Regions from separate parts of the Paenibacillus sp. FSL R5-0701 genome, predicted to be linked through region 3. Evidence: riboswitches for the same ligand, from Rfam matches in the RefSeq annotation. Region 3 holds a riboswitch; each other region holds the start of a gene.
The links. Region 3 has a riboswitch for S-adenosylmethionine ahead of mmuP (S-methylmethionine permease). Riboswitches for the same ligand answer to the same signal wherever they lie in the genome.
Positions count from the first base shown of each region.

Region 1 (6,581 bases), 3.0 Mb from region 3:
TGAAACGACAGCTCCATATCCTGTGGACTGCCGCTCATGTGCCTCACGGCCCGGATGATCCTCAAGTCCTGGATAAAAGACAGCGGTAATATCACTGCGCTCATTAAGCCATGCCGCCAGTTTAGCTGTGCTCCGTTCACTATGAGCCATGCGAGCCCCCAAGGTTTTCATCCCGCGCATCAGAAGCCAGGATTCTTGTGCCCCGAGTACAGTTCCAAGTCCATTTTGCAACTGTTTCAGTTGTACGCCAAGTGATTCCGTGCGAGCAACGGCTAACCCTGCCAGTACATCACTGTGACCTCCGAGAAACTTCGTAGCACTATGTACGACGATGTCCACACCAAGCTCGATTGGACGCTGATAATACGGTGTCATAAAGGTGTTATCCAGAATCGTGATCAGGTCATGTTCCTTCGACCAGTCAGTTACAGCAGCGATATCCGTAATCCGCAGTGTAGGATTGGACGGTGTTTCCATATAAACTGCCTTGGTGTTTGGCTTGAGTGCCGCTTTTACTTCATCTATATTGGTCATGTCTACAAAGGTTGTCTCAATCTGCATACGGCTTAATATGGAAGTAAGCAAACGATACGTACCTCCATATACGTCTTCCGTCACAATCATGTGATCCCCTGCGGAGAACATCATGAACACGCTTGAGATCGCAGCCATCCCCGAAGAATAGGCAAAGCCTCGTGCGCCGCCCTCCAGCAATGTGATGTAATCTTCCAGAGCCTGACGTGTCGGATTACCCGAACGACTGTAGTCATGCTGAGGCGGATTGAAGATATCAAAATGGTGGAAGGTTGATGCTTGATAGATCGGTACACTGGAGGCTCCAGTCGTTTTGTCAATTTCATCTCCAAAATGCAGCAATTTGGTATCAAATTTCAACTCGGAATTGGGCTTGTTGTTGGAATCACTCATGAGTGCACGCCTCCTTCCACTTCCTGTTGTGCAGCTGTCAGAGCATTGCCGAGATCTGCAATCAGATCATCCGCATGTTCAATGCCTACGGAGAACCGGAGCAGACGATCATCCACACCTACGGCTTCACGAATTTCAAGCGGAATATCCGCATGAGTCTGTACTGCCGGATAAGTCATGAGTGATTCAACTCCGCCGAGACTTTCGGCAAAAGCAATGAGTTGGATATGACGCAGCAACGGTTCAACATAACGTGCATCCTTCACTTTGAAAGAGAAGATACCTGTGTTACCCGTGGATTGTTTGTTCTGTATCTCATACCCCGGATGATCGGATAGGCCTGGATGATACACTTCAACCACCGCTGGGTGCTCAAGCAAGTATTTAGCAATCGTAAGTGCATTGTGCTCATGACGCTCCATGCGAAGAGCCAGCGTTTTCATACCTTTCATCAACTGGTAGGAGTCACTTGGAGATAATACCGCTCCAATGGAATTATGCAGGAACGCCATCTCTGCAGATAACGCCTCACCTTTGGTAATAATTAGTCCGGCGAGCACATCATTGTGTCCGCCCAGATATTTGGTAGCGCTATGAATGATGATATCGGCACCCAGTTCAATCGGACGTTGGAAAAATGGAGTCAACAACGTGTTGTCAACAATGGTCAACAGGTTGTAACCTTTCGCCCAGGAAGCAACGGCTTCCACATCGGTGATCATCATCAGTGGATTGGTTGGTGTCTCAATAAATACAGCTTTGGTATTCGGCTGACGAACCTTCTCCAGTGCTGCAAGGTCATTCGTATCCACATAACTAGCAGTTACGCCGAAACGGGACAGAATACGTTCCAGCAGACGATAGGTTCCACCATACAGATCCAGCGATACAATCAGATGATCCCCTTGACCAAACATGGCAAAGATCGTTTGCAGCGCGGCCATTCCCGAGCTACAGGCAAACCCTGCATCACCGGACTCCAGCGCTGCGGCGGCTTCTTCCAATACTTTACGGGTTGGATTAGTCGTACGAATATAATCAAATCCCGTGCTTTGTCCAAGCTTCGGGTGGCGAAACGCAGTGGATTGATAGATCGGAAAGTTAATGGCGCCTGTTACCGGTTCATTGATGGACCCAATTTGTGCTAAGCGGCTTTCGATTTTCAACTTGTTGTTGTCTTCCATTGCTGCATCCTCCTGTAATCTCGATTAGATTTGCGGGCCAATATCGTAAGGTGTTTCTTGATACACATAGTAATTGAGCCAGTTAGAGAATAATAAGTTGGCATGAGCGCGCCAAGTAGCCGGTGGCACACGGGAAGGGTCGTCATTCGGATAATAATGTCTAGGCAATGCGATATCCAACCCTTTGGCTGCATCCCGGTCATACTCCCATTTTAATGAGAACGGGTCATACTCGGCATGTCCTGTGGCAAAAATCTGTTTGCCGTCTTTGGTAGCAACCAGGAAAATCCCCGCTTCCTCGGATTCAGCCAAAATCTCTAAATTCGTATTCTTTTCAATATCTTCGCGTCTCACTTCCGTATGACGGGAATGTGGAACGTTGAATACTTCATCGAACCCACGCAACAACGGAACATGTGGTTTATTGATGGTATGTGGGAAAACCCCAAAACACTTCTCATCAAGTGCAACCTTGGGTACGTCAAAATGATGGTATAAACCCGCCTGGGAAGCCCAGCATATGTGGAGGGTTGAAGTCACATTGGTTTTGGTCCATTCGAAGATTTCCTGGATTTCATTCCAATAGTTCACGTCTTCGAAATCCATCTGTTCCACCGGTGCACCCGTAATGATCATTCCATCGAAACGGCGGTGCTCAATCTCATCAAAGGTTTTATAGAACAGATCCAAATACTCCTGAGACGTATTCTTCGACGTATGGGATTTGGGATGTACGAGAACGACATCCACCTGAATAGGCGTGTTTCCCACCAGACGAAGCAATTGTGTTTCGGTCGTTTCCTTTGTGGGCATCAGGTTTAATATAGCGATACGGAGTGGACGAATATCCTGCTGATATGCAGAAGTTTCATCCATGACGAAGATATTCTCTCCTTCAAGTACTTCTTTTGCTGGTAGAGTATCGGGTATTTTGATTGGCATATAAATCTAACTCCTCCTTGTGCATAGATAGATGCAGCCACCCCTGGCTTGATGTCTTCACATCAATACAGTTATAGACTGCCTTGAGCTTGTAAAAACATTGAATTGCTCTTTCATCCAACGTTACAAACAACCTCAAGTTCCTTAGCGAAAATCACTGCTGAGAAGTCGGGGCATATAACAAAGACCTTCCTCGGATTTCGAGAAAGGTCATATGTAAAAAAGATATGCGCCTCTCTCATCTCTCAGTTACAACAGTGCCACTTGACACTTAGTCGCTGCAAGAATTAGCACCGTGCGGTATACCGCCGGTTGCCGGGTTTCATCGGGCCAGTCCCTCCACCTACTCTTGATAAGATTTCGCTGTATTAGATTGTAATTAAATATGGTTCACCGTCTACTTTATTACATTAATGCCCTCACGTCAAGATGCAGTTCGATGTCTGCTTCCCAGATCGGAACCGTTCATCATCCATTGTCATACACTGCCTCAGGGCGCGAAATAGACACATTTTTGCGCTTGAAAGCACCTTGTACCAGCGGTATACTAAACAAGGTGTTATAAACCCTTATGTGAGAGGTGACATATTAAATGGATGGCGACCCGAGGCCTGACTGGCAGCCGAATTCCGACAAACTGCATAGAGAATTGACATCAGCATGCCGGCAGCGGGACGTGACTTCCGTTTGATTATATAGTGAACGCAGCCCTGATCTCCAGGCTCCGCTGCCGACCGGCTGATTTGTTCTTTTTGCGCCCATAATGATAATATCCGCCAAGTTGGCGGGTGCAGAAGGAGTAGATTAACGATGAAAATCCGGTTGGTAAACAACGGTGTATTTATTCCGGTGGACGACATTCAGCAGGCGCTGACTCCACCAGCGGAAGGATTTTACTGGATTGATGCAGACGTAGACGATTTGGCGGTACTTCAGCCGCTGTTCTTAATGCATGATCTGGCTGTGGAAGACTGTCTTAGTGACGAAGAACAACGTCCGAAGATTGAAATTTATGAGAACCATTATTTTATTGTGATTAATAGCATCCGTTTCGATGATGAAGAGATATTTCTACGTGCGGTCAACCTGTTTCTCGGCAGACATTTCATTATTAGTGTTACCAAGCAAAAGGTCAGCGAATTGCGCACACTGAAACCAATCCTGTGGGAACAGGAAATCAGTACACCGGATCGTCTGCTGTATTTGCTGGTTGACTTGATTGTTGATAATTATTTCACCGTAGGTGACCGAATCGAAGCACGGATCGAGAAGCTTGAGGAAGACATTCTGATGCACACCAAAAAGTCACATCTAAATGAGATTATCGGGCTGCGCAGTGAGATTCTGTGGCTGAAAAAAGTGCTTGGACCTCAGAAAGAGGTCATTAACACCCTGAACAAAAAAGATCTGCGTCTCATCGATGATCAACTGCAAAAATATTTCAGTGACATCTATGAGAATGCTGTAAAAATATCTGAAACCTTTGAGACTTATCGCGACCTGATGGGCAACTTGCGAGAAGCCTACCAATCCAGTATTGCGAACCGGGCGAATGAGATCATGCGTGTATTTACCGCTATTACCACGGTCTTCATGCCGCTGACGGTCATTACGGGTATATACGGCATGAACTTTACGAATATGCCAGAGCTTAACTGGAAATACAGCTATTTTGTTGTGATTGGCCTGATGGTTACCCTGGGCCTGAGCATGTTCTTCATTTTCCGCAAGAAAGACTGGGTATGAACTCATATGAAATAACAAAGACGAAGCGCTCCTCCGGGAGAAACGCCTCGTCTTTTTTCATTTCTGATCATTAACCAGCATTCTTCTCTGTCTCTGCGTGCCGACGAAAGCGGATTCGAATCATGCGCAGTCTTTCATAGACCTGCTCCAGACTTCCTCCATCGGGTTTCTCTCCTCCATACACCTTATGTAATACTGGCTTCAGGAACGTATCTCCCAGCTCCTCATACGCACTCCATACGGCCTCTTGTTCGTTCTCTGGCATCACTGCCAGCTCCACATCAAGAAGACAATCGGTGTCATAACCTTCGAGATCCAGTGTCTCCAACAGCTCAATCAATTCGCGTCGGGATAATCCGGATCGATTAACAATCTCTTCTAACGTATATCCTTCCTTCATGCCTTCAAGCACCTGCTTGCGCGTGGTGAACTTATCCAGTTCCTGCTTGTACTTCTGCTCTCTCTGCTTGTATAACCAACTCTCATACTCTTCTTCCTTCAGCGCCGTATATACCCAGTCCAGCGGGAATGTCGTTGAACGCTCCAACCCGCTTGTAATCTCCATCCATTCCGTACCATACTCAGTCGCTTTGCTCTCTCCTACGCCCGGCAGTTGCATCAGTTCATCCAGCGATTGCGGAACAAAGGCACTGATCAAACGCAGCAGACGATTTGTTGCAACAAAATACGGTGCCTTCCGGTCAGAAACAGCTCTCTTCCTGCGCCATGTGCACAGATCCGTATATAACTGCTCATTGCCGTATAGTTCACTGTAGCAATGGAGCCGCTGACCACCATAACTGCGTGACTTCAGATCATCATTCTCATGAAATAACCCCTGCAACTGCGGTCGGTACCCCTCACTCATCTGTATGGCAAGCTGAAGACGGTAAATATGAAGCAGCTCCTCCCAAGAAGTCCCTTCATACCAGATGCTGTCCTCACGCTCTCCTTCCTCGTAGCGACTCCATCCCAGCTGCCAACTATCTTCCTCTTCCCCAATCCATAGCTGTGCATACTCTGCATTCTGATCTGACATTTTGGACAATCTGTTCATGAAAATGACTTCCATTTTCTGTTCCCTCCCTTTAACATTTCAGCCTATACGGGTTAGTTATACTACCTACAGGCAGCACAAAAAAACACCCCTCCTGCAAAATCCATGCAAGAGAGGTGCTTCCTCATTAACCGTACTATGCTGTTGCCCATATCATACCACAATGGTAAAATTCGTCAATCCCTTAATAACCTATTTATTCAATGCCAACTTGGCAAGCGCCAGTGAACCACACAGACCCGCATTGTCTCCAAGTCCTGGTGAAACAACATACTGGTCAATGTCGGATTGAAGCGCCGGATGCTGAACGTACCCTGCCAGCAACTCCTGCAGTTTGCTACGCACCATCGGGAACAAATGCTCCTGCTTCATTACTCCGCCACCCATGACGATTTTCTGCGGAGAGAGAATCAGGACATAGTTCATCAGTGCGTGTGCCAGGTAATGCGCTTCGATCTCCCAAGCTTTATGATCTGCAGGCAGTTCATAAGCCGGTTGCTCCCAACGTTTGTTAATGGCTGGTCCTGCTGCAAGACCTTCGAGGCAGTCACCATGATACGGACAGAAACCTTCGTATGTATCCTCCGGATGTCTGCGTACAATGATATGTCCCATCTCAGGATGTGACAATCCATGGACCATTTTACCGCCAACCACAGCGCCAGCACCAATGCCTGTACCCACAGTGATATACAGACAGCTCTCAAGACCTTGTGCAGCGCCCC
Region 1 is NZ_CP150230.1:1,954,420-1,961,000, reverse strand. It holds gene MKZ13_RS09235 (aminotransferase class I/II-fold pyridoxal phosphate-dependent enzyme) at 1-927, opposite strand, end outside; gene MKZ13_RS09230 (PLP-dependent transferase) at 924-2,111, opposite strand; gene metA (homoserine O-succinyltransferase) at 2,136-3,053, opposite strand; SAM riboswitch class I at 3,289-3,412, opposite strand; gene corA (magnesium/cobalt transporter CorA) at 3,864-4,799, shown strand; gene MKZ13_RS09215 (HRDC domain-containing protein) at 4,870-5,871, opposite strand; gene MKZ13_RS09210 (ROK family protein) at 6,049-6,581, opposite strand, start outside.
Region 1: another riboswitch for S-adenosylmethionine. It lies ahead of metA (homoserine O-succinyltransferase); the one in region 3 lies ahead of mmuP (S-methylmethionine permease).

Region 2 (6,581 bases), 370 kb from region 3:
AGCTTCACATCATATCATACATATTGTGAATTATTCAGTTGCAGGTTCAACTGCACCTTTATAACGTTCTTTGATGAATGTTTTCACTTCTTCGGAGTGCAAAGCAGCAGCCAGTTTTTGGATTGCATCTGCATCCTTGTTGTCCTCACGGGAAACGAGGATGTTTGCGTATGGGTTACCTTGCAGATCTTCGATCAGCAAAGCATCATTCGCCGGATTCAGGTTCGCTTCAAGCGCATAGTTAGCGTTGATGAATACCAGATCCGCTTCATCCAATTGACGAGGCATCATGGCTGCATCCAGCTCAATGATATCCAGGTTCTTCGGATTGGCTGTGATATCTTGAATCGTAGATGAAATATTTGTGTTGTCTTTCAGCGTAATAATACCTTCCTTCGCGAGCAGCAACAGTGCACGTCCACCATTGGATGGGTCATTTGGAATTGCTACTTTTGCTCCGTCAGCCAATTCATCCAAAGACTTAATCTTTTTGGAGTATCCACCAAAAGGTTCAACATGAACAGGCGTTACAGAAACGAGGTTGAATCCACGTTCTTTATTCTCTGTGTCCAGGTAAGGCTGATGCTGGAAGAAGTTTGCATCCAATTTTTTGTCAGCAAGTTGCTGGTTAGGTTGTACATAGTCATTAAATGTAACGACTTGCAAACGAATACCTTGTGCTTCCAGTTCAGGCTTGATGCTTTCCAGAATCTCTGCATGTGGTGTAGGTGAAGCTCCAACTTTCAATTCAACCGTGCGTGGTGCACCTGCTGAATTGTCTGCGCCGCTATCCGAGTCCTTGTTGTTTCCGCAAGCTGCGAGAACCGCAATCAACATAAGACTAAGTAAAGCAAAAGACCATTTTTTCATGTGTAAAACCCCTTCTCTAGTCATTTTTGTCATGTGGCATCCGCATAAATGCATATCCATCATGTTATCTATGTGTTATTTCCTGGTGAAAAATGTAACCAAGCGATCTCCAGCCATCTGGAGAATTTGCACTAGAATGATCATCGACACTACGGATATAATCATGATTTCATTTTGATAACGGAAGTATCCATAGTTGATTGCCAGTGTTCCCAGTCCTCCACCGCCAACCATGCCCGCCATCGCCGTATAGGAGACGAGCGTAACAATGGTGATCGTTATACCAGCAAGCAGTCCAGGCAGTGCCTCAGGCAGTAACACCCGTCTTACAATCTGTCCGGTCGATGCACCCATCGACTGTGCCGCTTCAATGACACCCCGATCAACTTCTCGCAACGTTGTCTCCACCAATCGAGCAAAGTAAGGAGCTGCTGAAATAACTAAAGGTGGTATAACACCTAACACTCCTGTAGCTGTACCAACGAGTATACGAGTGAATGGAATAAGAGCAACAATCAATATGATAAATGGGACTGAGCGCAGAATATTAACAATAAGTGATAGTATAGTGTACACTGCCCGTGACTTGATCGAAGAAGATCTAGCCGTCATGAACAGCAGAACTCCGAGCGGCAAACCTAAGATAACGGTAAACAAGCCTGATACACCCAAAATTTGCAGTGTCTCTATGGAAGCTTTACCAACCTCTTCCCAGCGTACGGTTGAAAAATCCATCTAACGAAGCACCTCCACATCAAGTCCCTCAGCGGTTAATTCTGATATCGTCCGATCAATCGCATTTGAATCACCCTCGAACCGAACGGTCAGCTGTCCATAAGGAACCTGTTTAATCGTAGAGATTGTTCCTTGCAGGATGGCAAAATCAACACCCGTCTTACGTACCGTCCTGGACAGAATCGCTTCATACGTTTTGTTACCCAGAAAAGATATCTTCACAAGTTTGGAAGCAACACCTGCCTGCAATTCAACGCCTGCATTCGCCAGAGCGGTCTCTTCCAGAGCAAGTCCAGCTTCATGGTCACGCATCATGAAGTCCCGCGTAATCGCATGTTTCGGCTTCAGGAACACGTCTGTTACAGGTCCCTGTTCCACAATGCCACCTTGATGAATAACAGCTACCTTGTCACAGATGTTCTGAATGACATGCATCTCATGTGTAATCAGTACAATCGTGAGGTTGTACTTTTCATTAATGTCGAGTAATAACTTCAGGATTGAATTTGTCGTCTGCGGATCAAGTGCCGAAGTAGCCTCATCACAGAGAAGTACATTTGGATCACTTGCAAGTGCTCTTGCAATCCCTACACGTTGTTTCTGGCCACCCGATAATTGAGCCGGATATTTGCTGCTATGGTGTTCCAGACCAACCAGTGCCAGCATTTCCTTCACTTTGCGATCAATGGCTTCCTTGGGTGTATTCACAAGCTTTAGTGGAAAAGCTACATTGTCATATACCGTTGCCGAGGATAACAGATTAAAGTGTTGAAAAATCATCCCGATTTTGCGTCTCTGTTGCTGCAATTCGGTTTTGCTCAGTTCAGTCAGGTTGATTCCGTCAACCCATACTTCACCCTCCGTAGGCCGTTCCAGCAAATTAATACAGCGAATCAATGTGCTTTTGCCCGCTCCGGAATGACCAATCACTCCGTAGATTTCGCCCTTTTGGATGCTCAAATTCAGCTCGGACAACGCTGTTGTAGATTTTGCCCCTTTGCCGTACGTTTTCGTTAAACCTTTTAATTCAATCAATCGCACTTGCCCCTTTCCAACCACCTACATGTATCTTTACCCGATCTAAAGGAAAACTCCCCTTAAAGTACAAAAAAAGAGCCCTTTGCAGATACAAAGAGGGCTCTTTACGTGAAAGAATATACCTTCTCATCTGCCAAAATCGTGTCTTGCACCATTTTGTAGGAATTAGCACCTAACATCTATAACGAATGATACATGTATCATGTCGTTACAAATCGGTTGCCGGGCTTCATCGGGCCTGTCCCTCCGCCGCTCTCGATAAGAAATATGTTGTTGTAGGATTTTATAAGTTCATGTAGTTTATGCTTTATAATGTGAACGTAACTTTTGAAATATCAGTTCAATCTTTGTCACTGTAACATTCTAATTGAAACTCAGTATATTCCAAGTATTCCGATTTGTCAAAGGGAATTATTTCTTTTCCATATTTTGTTGATATAACTATAAGAGGCTGTTAACGTTTCACAGACCATATCCACGCCCTGACGCATTTCCTGCACATGCTGATTCAGATCCTCCAATTTCACTTTACCTTGCAGGGTCTGATGTAACTGCCACAGATCATCATGCATTTCAGAGTTCATGTAGTGAATTTCCATATTACGTCGTTTGCGCAGCTTGCTCATCGGTTCACGATAAGAGTCCTTGATCTGTATTAATTGCAACGCAAGATCATGATGCTCCCTCGCATAATCGAACTGCCTTAACACCGTAAAATAAGAAAAATGCGCTTTGGTATTGGAAGTATTCAGCTGGAATATTTCATTTAATACCGTGCCCACTTTATCCAGAATGGCAAAGCAGCGGATAAAGCCATCTTTGTAGAAATACACATATCGGGCATACTCGGCTTTTTCAGTCGGCGTCATATCGTTCGTTGAACCTGCAACGACCTTTTTGCGAAAATGAGCAGCAGCGAAACAGCTTTGCTCCAGTTCATCCAGTGAGGAGATGAGTCCCTGCGTCCACACATACAGCTTTCGATAGTCATGCGTGGGATCATGGTCTACATGCATTTGTCGCTGAAATAGCTCAAGCGTATGCGCCATTGCGTCCATCGCTGCCTTCAATTTACCTTCGTTTATACGTGGCTTTTCCCCCAACAACGTTCGTAGCATATCTAACCTCCTCTTTTCCAAATCAACAAGAATTCATCACCGTAAACGTAAAAACATCATCCATTCCGTGTAATTGCTGCATGCCATAGGTTGCCCTGATCCCACTGACATCAAACAAAGTCCACCTGTCCAATGATGTACATCACTGGATGGTGGACTTTCATGTTTAGCCCAAAAGAATGGAGCTATGTCTTAGAATCGATTAACCGGGCGATGCAGCTTGTACACCAGGAAACTCATATACGTTAAGATTCCGAACAATAGGGCAATATCCAGCATATGAGCAAGAGCTACGAACATGTATACTTCCGGACGGTTCATTGTCACCATCATGAAAATACCAATGACTACTTGCATCAGAATAAGAACAACGGATACCACACCAAGAGTACGCATTTCCTTGTTGTCCGGATGATTACGGTAAGCGAAGTGACCCAGGATTGCGATAACAATCACGAGCGACGCAGCTGCTGCACGGTGAGCAAAAGCAACCGCTACCCCACCTGAAAGCTCAGGAATAATCTGCCCGTTACAGAGCGGAAATCCGGAACATCCGCCGGCAGAATCCGTGTGGCTCACAAATGCACCCGTGTATACCACGAGATATGTGTAAATGGTGGAGAACCAGACCAGATTCCTGAATTTTTTAGTGACCCGAGGGTATTTATTCAGGCGCTCCAATCCACCATCTTTGGCCTCCTGCCTTATGCCCAGCGCCATCATTAGGGAACTGGCAAAAGCAATCAGTGCAAAGCCGAAATGCAGTGCCATGACTGCTGAAGATTGGGAGAAGACGACGGCAAAAGCCCCCATGATTCCCTGGACGATAACAAATACCAGAGTTAAGAAAGAAAACAATTGCAGGTCACGGCGTGACTTGCCGAATCGCAGAAAAGCCACAAACGAGGCAATGGACAACAGTCCAGCCAGTGCACTTACAGCGCGATGGGAATATTCAATGAGTGAAGCCACAGTATGTGCGGGAACGAGTTTTCCGTTACATAAAGGCCATTCCGTTCCGCAGCCAAGGCCCGATTCCGTTTTGGTTACAATGCCTCCACCAAAAGTGGCCAGAAACATGACAAGACAGGTTAATACGGTTAACCATTTAAACAAAGTTAAGTGTTTCAATTTTTTCTCACCCGCTGTTGGTTTAAGATGGCGAAGAATATTCTCCGCTTGTTTCGGTACTTTGACACTTATTTCACAACTAAATTCATTATACCGGATAAAATGTTCATTGACGTCGCGCTTTGTGACAAAATGTTAACGTCTGGTGAAATAATGACCCACAGGTCATTGGTGATATGTACAGAAACGTTTCTTATATAGAACAAGTCGAACACACAAACGCCATTTCCCTATTTCAAGAGAAATGGCGTTCTTTGTATTATACCCTTTTACAACATGAACCTCTCATACTTTTATATAAGTTCAATGAAACATTTACACAATAGCGGAGAGGACAGAAATAACCAGAAGAAGCGAAGCGTTCGCCTTTATCCCCAGATTTCCCCCTTTATAAAAGGGATCAAAGAAATCTGGAGATAACAGCGATCGGAAGGTTATTCTGTCATCGGAGTGTCTATGTAAATTTATCAAACTTATATAACATTATTTATGGATCGTGTTGTACACCTCAACTGCGCGATCCAGGAACTGCTCAATCTCTTCTCTCGACTTGCGCAGCTTGTTCACATACCGTACCAGTTCGCGGCCATCTGTATACGCCACAAAGCTTGGGATGCCAAGAATATTCTGTTCTTCACTAACAGTTCCAACCTGATCCACATCGACCTCAATCAAAGTCAGTTCACGTGCATATTTCTCTTCAACCTCAGGCATAAACGGATCGATGTATTTGCAGTCACCACACCAGTCTGCCTTGAATACGGCAATCGTCAAACGTGGGGATTGGATGGCTACATCAAAAGCCGGTTTGGAAGTAATCTGTTCCATTCGGTTCATCTCCCTTTCTGTACCTTGTCTTACCCTAAGTGAAGCAAATTGGCGAGTGGAAGTCAAATAATCAGCGCATACTTAGAATAACCACATGGTCTGTGAAATTAAACCCAGAACATCATGAAAGGATGTCACATCATGACTTCCACCAGAACCGATTCTTCCAGCGAACAACATCACGGGTCCCTCCTGCAGATGGTTCGTTCCATTCCGGGTGCTGCCCGGGAAATATGGCGTGGCAAACAGGCTGCATGGCAAGCTTCAGCACAGCTTCGTCACCCTTTGCGTGACATCGAGTGGGATACCGATACGGCAGCTGCCTTACAGTCTGAGGTGGAGCGTTTGTTACCTGCCAGCAGCAAATCTTTTGCACGCACGGACCAGGTTCAAAGCGCACTCGTCTGTGAAGAAGATTGCATCATTCTGGAAGAGATTAAGACACTGACCCAGGAGCACAATCGGAGTAATATCACCCGCACGGCAGCCTATCTGGAATGTTATGAGCAATATCCCGAACTGCATTGGGCACTGCTGGCCCATATGGTCTCTCGCAACGGCGGATATCACATGACAGATCTTCAGAGTGACTTGATGCATAATCTGCAGAATCAAAGCGATCGCGAGCGTATGTATCGGCTGCTGGAGCGATGCAATGCACTCATTTTCCAGGATGCATATCCCCAGCTTCTGCTGTATATGAACAGCCGTCGCATCGGACGAAGCTGTTTCCATCTCTTGTCGCACTTTCACGTATCGGCGTTTATGACGCCGTTTTGGGAACGCTTTTGGCTGGAACGATGCAGTTCACTGCTAAGTGTGGCATTAATTATTAATGAGCAGAACTATATCGAGAGCCGA
Region 2 is NZ_CP150230.1:5,751,233-5,757,813, forward strand. It holds gene MKZ13_RS25395 (MetQ/NlpA family ABC transporter substrate-binding protein) at 31-870, opposite strand; gene MKZ13_RS25400 (methionine ABC transporter permease) at 946-1,605, opposite strand; gene MKZ13_RS25405 (methionine ABC transporter ATP-binding protein) at 1,606-2,640, opposite strand; SAM riboswitch class I at 2,767-2,908, opposite strand; gene MKZ13_RS25410 (Cthe_2314 family HEPN domain-containing protein) at 3,045-3,761, opposite strand; gene MKZ13_RS25415 (heme A synthase) at 3,954-4,877, opposite strand; gene MKZ13_RS25420 (thioredoxin family protein) at 5,376-5,720, opposite strand; gene MKZ13_RS25425 (DUF2515 family protein) at 5,862-6,581, shown strand, end outside.
Region 2: another riboswitch for S-adenosylmethionine. It lies ahead of MKZ13_RS25405 (methionine ABC transporter ATP-binding protein); the one in region 3 lies ahead of mmuP (S-methylmethionine permease).

Region 3 (6,581 bases):
AATCGTATAAGAATATATAGTAATAGCGGTTCCTTACACAGGAACCGTTTTTTTTGTCGTTCAGTACACAAAAAAACGGGAATTATTGTGATCAAACGGGGACACAATACTTGGGAATACCTGCAGCTTCATCATGCAGAGAAATGTTGGGGTGGGAACATGTGGTCAACAATTGTATCCTACGTGCCGGATTGGACCATATGGATTCAGGCATTCTTGGTCCTTATCATACCGATCGGCATTACAGTAACCATGCGGTGGATCAATGCCGCCATTAAGCGTGGAACCTTCTCTCGTTCCGAGAAACCCTCCATATCCTCGAAAGATATTTCTCCTGCTACCGCGGGTCAGGGTCAGGGAACCGAAACAGGCCAATATGCCAATATTAAATTAACCGGCAAGTACAATACGGATCTGACCAGTGTAAGAGAAAGCTTTGGTCAAAATGCTGATGTTCACATTCGGGAATTTACCATTAGAGGTACCAATACAAGGGCAGCTGTCATATATACCGAAGGCCTGGTAGATCAAGACTTAATCGATGATCACCTGATTACACCGTTAATGTTGGAAGGCGTTCCAGAGCTTAAGCGGGAGGGGTTCCTGCATCCGGATAATGCGCATTTACTGTCGGCCTACCTGCAAGAGCAATTACTACCTGTCAGTCTGGTTGAGGAGACCAAGTCCCTCCAAGAGGTCGCAGTTGGCGTGCTTTTTGGCAAAAATGCACTGTTGGTCGATGGATTGCCGGGGGCTCTGTTAATTGGAGCTCATAAGATCAAAACACGTGGTGTGAATGAACCGGTGTCAGAGGGGTTGCTCCGTGGCCCCCGAATTGGTTTTACTGAACAATTAAGTGATAACACAGGTATTTTACGTCGGTATGGTAGTGATCAGAGCCTCTTTATTCAGAAGTATGAAGTAGGTTCACGGATCAAGAAAGATTTGGCTGTTGCCTATATTCAGGATATTGCTGATCCTAATCTCGTGGCGGAAGTCCAAAAGCGAATTGAAGAGATGGATATGGATTCCATGTTGGAATCTGGGTATGTTGAACAGCTCATCGAAGACAATACGCTCAGTCCGTTTCAACAAGTGTTGAATACAGAAAGACCAGACCGGGTGATGGGTGCTTTACTGGAAGGGCGAGTGGCTATTTTATTGGATGGGACGCCATTTGTCTTAATTGTGCCAGTGTCGTTTAGCATGTTGCTCCAATCTCCCGAGGATTATTATGAACGATGGATTCCTGGAACATTCCTGCGAATGCTGCGCTTTATGTCCGCCATGCTGGCCTTGCTCGCTCCTGCGCTCTATATCTCTTTTATCTCGTTCCATCCGGGACTTATCCCAACCAAGCTGGTATTGACGATCATTGAAACGCGGACGGGAGTGCCGTTTCCTTCAATCATCGAAGTACTGATCATGGAACTTTCGATCGAGATATTGAGGGAGGCTGGCATTCGTTTACCTAAGCCGATTGCACCCTCGCTAGGTATCGTTGGAGGTCTGATTATCGGCCAGGCAGCCGTACAGGCAGGAATTATAAGCCAATTCCTGGTCATCGTTGTTGCGGTTACCGCCATATCCTCCTTTACGATCCCTGTCTATAGTGCCGGCATCACACTGCGAATTCTGCGATTTGCTGCCATGTTTAGCGCAGCTGTACTCGGATTGTTTGGCGTGGTTATGTTCTTTCTCCTTATATGTACCCATCTTGCGAGACTCTCGAGCTTTGGCCTACCTTATGTTGCACCGGCCGTTCCTTATCACTTTGGGGAATGGAAGGATTTCTTTATCCGTGCTCCGCTAAATATGATGAGGAAGCGTCCCGAGATGTCTAATCCAATAGATAAAGACCGCAAAAAATAAATCAAGCAAATCACGAGGTATGAGGTGGGATGAAGTGAACGGTTCTGAAGGAAATATTAGCACAAGGCAGGCCGTCGTAGTTATTGTTAATTACATGCTTGGCGCTGGGATCCTGACCCTCCCCCGAACGACGAGTAAAGCTGTCGGAACACCGGATGTCTGGATCTCCATCATTCTGTCGGGACTGATTATCACGGGTGTCGGAATTATTCTGGTTACCCTGTGTCGCAGATTTCCGGAGAAAACAGTGTTCCAGTTCACCCGTGAGATTACGGGGAGCTGGATTGCTTACATATTGGGATTCGCCATGATTATGTACTTTATGGTGATTGCCGCATTCGAAATCAGGGTCATGGCTGAAGTGACAGGCATGTATTTGCTAGAGCGTACTCCGACATGGGCCATTGTGATGGTGTTTATGTGGATTGGCATATATTTGATCTCCGGCGGACTTGCTGTTATTGTGCGTGTATTTGAGATTATTTTGCCGATTACACTGATTATATTTGTGATTGAAATTTTGCTTAGTAATCAGTTATTTGAGATCGGCAATCTGAGACCCGTACTCGGAGAGGGTATCATGCCAGTCCTCAAAGGTTTGAAACCTTCGTTGCTGGCTTACACGGGGTACGAAGTCATGTTTGTCATGACTGCTTATATGAAAAATCCCAAAAAGAGCAATGTAGCCATGAGCTGGGGCATCATCATATCGACTATGATTTATCTGATTACTGTTGTGATGGTTGTAGGCAGTCTGTCACTCGACGGCATCAAAACACGTACTTGGCCCACGCTCGATCTGGTTAGAAGCTTCGAGATTCAAGGTTTGATCTTTGAACGGTTCGAATCCCTGCTACTGGTCATCTGGATTATGCAGATCTTCTCGAGTTTCACGATCACACACTATTGCGCTTCGGTGGGCATTCGGGATTTATTTCGTACGAAGAAGATCAAGGTCATTATGTACGCCTTTCTGCCAGTAATATATCTAACAGCATTAATGCCGAAAACCGTGGATGAAACTTTTGCACTGGGTGATATGTTGGGCAATCTATCCGTGCTTCTTTTTGCCATTTTACCTCTGTTGCTGCTGTTAATAAGTCTGATTCGCAAAAAGGGAGGCAAGCAAGCATGATTCGTATTTTTATGCTTTTACGTGTAGCCTTTGCTTTGTCCGTTCTTCTGGTAATATCCGGATGCTGGAGCAGTAGGGAGATCGAGGAACTAAGTGTCTATGTTGGTCTCGGGATCGATATCGCGAAAGAAACAGAATTTGAGAAGGACATCGCTGCCCAGGGAGGAAAGTATCCAAAGAATAATTATATAACGGCTACCGTGCAGATTGCTCCCGGGACGGGCGGTTCGAACAGTAAACAGGGCGGACAATCCGGTTCACCTGCTTCGGGAAAGACTTCCTATTCCAATGAACAGCTTACTGGAGATTCGTTGCTGCAAATCTTTCGTCAGTTTGCACTAAGGCGAGACCGTCCACTTATCGGACATCATCTAAAGGTCATCGTTGTCTCCAAGGATATTGCCAAAAAGTATGGTCTGGACCAGCTGCTGGATTTTGTACTTCGGGATAACGATATTCGTCCAAATTGTCTGGTGCTGATAAGTCATCATCGCGCCGTGGATGTCCTGACTTCGGATGATCCCTCTCGGATTCCAGCATTTTATCTAACAGGAATTACCGGTAATTCATACTTGTCCAACAAAATCCTTGACCCTGTTTTGCTCTCCAAATTAGATGCCCAAATGCAATCTGGTTCCAGTTTCTTGCTCCAGAATGTACTGTACTCCAATGGAGAGGGCAAGTTCTCAGGTGGCAGCATATTCGATGGGAAAACAACCAAGTTTATTGGAGAACTAAGTCAAACGGATCTGGAAGGTTTATCGTGGCTCAGGCCTAAGGAAAGAGGAGGCGTCTTGAAGACTTACAACAAAGAGGGATTCACTGTTGTATATGAAATGAAAAAGAAGAAAACAAAAGTAATTCCCAAGGTTGTTGGCAATGATATTTCATTCCATGTAAAGACCGAATCCGAAGGCTGGTTAATGGAGGATTGGCGTGCTCCCGAAAGAGAGGAAAAAGGGGCTTATCGCGGGGAACTGGAAAAAGAATTTGCTGAACTGGCGGAACAACAGATTCGTCAGGTGTTATACAAGCTGCAGCATACCTACAAAGTGGATGTTGCGGATTTTCGGGATAGCTTACGTATTAAAGAGCCCAAAACATGGAAGAAAGTCAAAGATGATTGGGATAACATTTTTAGTACCGTGCCAATTACGTACGATGTGAAGATTAGCATTACCAATCCGGGATCATCCACCGAATAGCGATGTGTTTCATTTATGATTTAAATGTTGACACATTCATGATAGATCGCTATATTTATAAAAAATCATTTTCTTATCCAGAGAGGTGGAGGGACTGGCCCTTAGAAACCTCAGCAACAGATCTGAAGGATACTGTGCTAATTCCAGCGGGTGAAAGCCTGATAGATAGGAGCGTTTGTTTTTATTTGTCAGTAACGGCGCACTCTTTAGGCAGAGTGGGTCTTTTTTGTTTTTTCTGGATGAAGAAGTAGGGGAGCAGCAGGTATGGAGAACAACAACGACAAAGGGCATTTTCAGCGGAAAATGCAGGCACGGCATGTGGTCATGCTCTCTCTCGGAGGAGTTATTGGAACGGGATTATTCCTCAGCTCAGGTTACACCATTCAGCAAGCGGGACCACTGGGTACCATTCTGTCCTATCTGATCGGAGCCATCGTTGTATATCTGGTGATGCTCTGTCTTGGTGAACTGTCTGTTCATATGCCAGAGACGGGAGCATTTCATAGTTATGCAGCCAAATATATCGGACCAGCAACAGGCTACACGGTGGCTTGGTTATACTGGTTAACCTGGACTGTTGCGCTTGGCTCCGAATTCACAGCCGCCGGATTGCTGATGCAGCGCTGGTTCCCATCGGTGAACGTATGGATATGGAGCGCGCTCTTTGCCCTGATGATCTTTCTGTTTAACGCTTTAACGGTGAAATTATTTGCGGAATCCGAGTTCTGGTTCTCATCTGTAAAAGTAGTGACTATCGTAATCTTCATTATTATCGGTGGCGCAGCCATGTTTGGGTTCATTCCGATGGCGGATGCTGAACCAGCGCCGTTTCTATCGAACATTACCGCATCCGGGTGGTTCCCTCATGGGGCTACAGCGATATTGATGACCATGCTTGCTGTAAACTTTGCCTTCTCAGGCACCGAATTAATCGGCATTGCTGCCGGTGAGACGGAGAACCCGGAAAAGACGATACCGAAGGCTATTCATACAACGCTGTGGCGTTTAGTTATTTTCTTCATCGGAACGATCATTATCTTGTCGGCCTTACTGCCCATGTCGGATGCCAGTGTACTGGAAAGTCCGTTTGTAGCGGTAATGGAACGGGTGGGTGTACCCTATGCAGCAGACATTATGAACTTTGTTATTCTGACGGCGATTCTCTCTGCTGCCAATTCGGGCTTGTATGCATCTTCACGGATGCTCTGGTCTTTGGCTGACAAAAGAACGATCTCTCCGTGGTTTGCCAAATTGACCAAAAGTGGGGTACCACTGAATGCACTTCTGATCAGCATGGTAGGTGGTGCGCTGGCCTTGCTGTCCAGCATCATTGCGCCAGGTACCGTATATATAACACTGGTTTCCATTTCAGGTCTGGCTGTTGTTGCAGTATGGATGAGCATCAGTGCCTCCCAATACATGTTCCGCAGACAATATATCCGTGAAGGCCATGCGGTCAAAGATCTGGTGTACCGCACACCACTCTATCCGGTGGTACCGATTGTTTCATTTATATTATGCCTGGCTTCATGCATAGGTATTGCCTTTGACCCGACACAGCGAATTGCGCTGTATTGTGGGGTTCCGTTTATCGCATTATGTTACGCTGCTTATTATCTGACAGAACGTGTGAATAAGAAAAGAGGACAAGTACATGACGCAAGCACAACAGACTAACCCGATAGAACAGATCCTGCGTGAACATCCAGTCATGATTCTGGATGGAGCGTTGGCAACGGAACTTGAACAGCATGGATGTAATCTGGATGATCCGCTCTGGTCGGCTCGTGTGTTGCTTGAGAATCCGGATGTTATCGTTCAGGTCCATGCGGATTATTTCCGCGCAGGAGCCGACTGTGCAATTACATCCAGTTATCAGGCGACGGTGGATGGCTTCAGCAAGAGAGGAATCGATGAACAGGCAGCACTGGAGCTGATCCGCAAGACGGTGGAGTTGGCTGCAAAAGCGAGAGATGCCGTATGGGTGGAAGTGCAGAGTGATTTAGTAGGGAGAGAAAGCTCAACAGGTCAGCTTGTAGAAGCTCCTCCGGTACGTGCCGAGACGGTGGAGAATGAGGAGCAAATAACAGATCGTACAGTAGATCATGAAGGAGATTGTGCTCGTCCACGTCCAATTATTGCCGGGTCCGTTGGGCCGTACGGCGCCTATCTGGCGGATGGTTCAGAGTATGTGGGACATTACGGCGTGTCGGATGTGACGTTGGCTGCTTTCCATCGACCACGTATGGCAGCGTTGCTTGAAGCAGGTGCAGATATTCTGGCTTTTGAGACGATTCCTTCCTTGCAGGAAGCACAGGTGCTGGTTGATGTACTGAAGGAGTTTCCTCATGCGTATGCCTGGTTATCTT
Region 3 is NZ_CP150230.1:6,124,824-6,131,404, reverse strand. It holds gene MKZ13_RS27095 (PAS domain-containing methyl-accepting chemotaxis protein) at 1-10, shown strand, start outside; gene MKZ13_RS27090 (spore germination protein) at 160-1,872, shown strand; gene MKZ13_RS27085 (GerAB/ArcD/ProY family transporter) at 1,907-3,007, shown strand; gene MKZ13_RS27080 (Ger(x)C family spore germination protein) at 3,004-4,212, shown strand; SAM riboswitch class I at 4,283-4,384, shown strand; gene mmuP (S-methylmethionine permease) at 4,477-5,889, shown strand; gene mmuM (homocysteine S-methyltransferase) at 5,867-6,581, shown strand, end outside.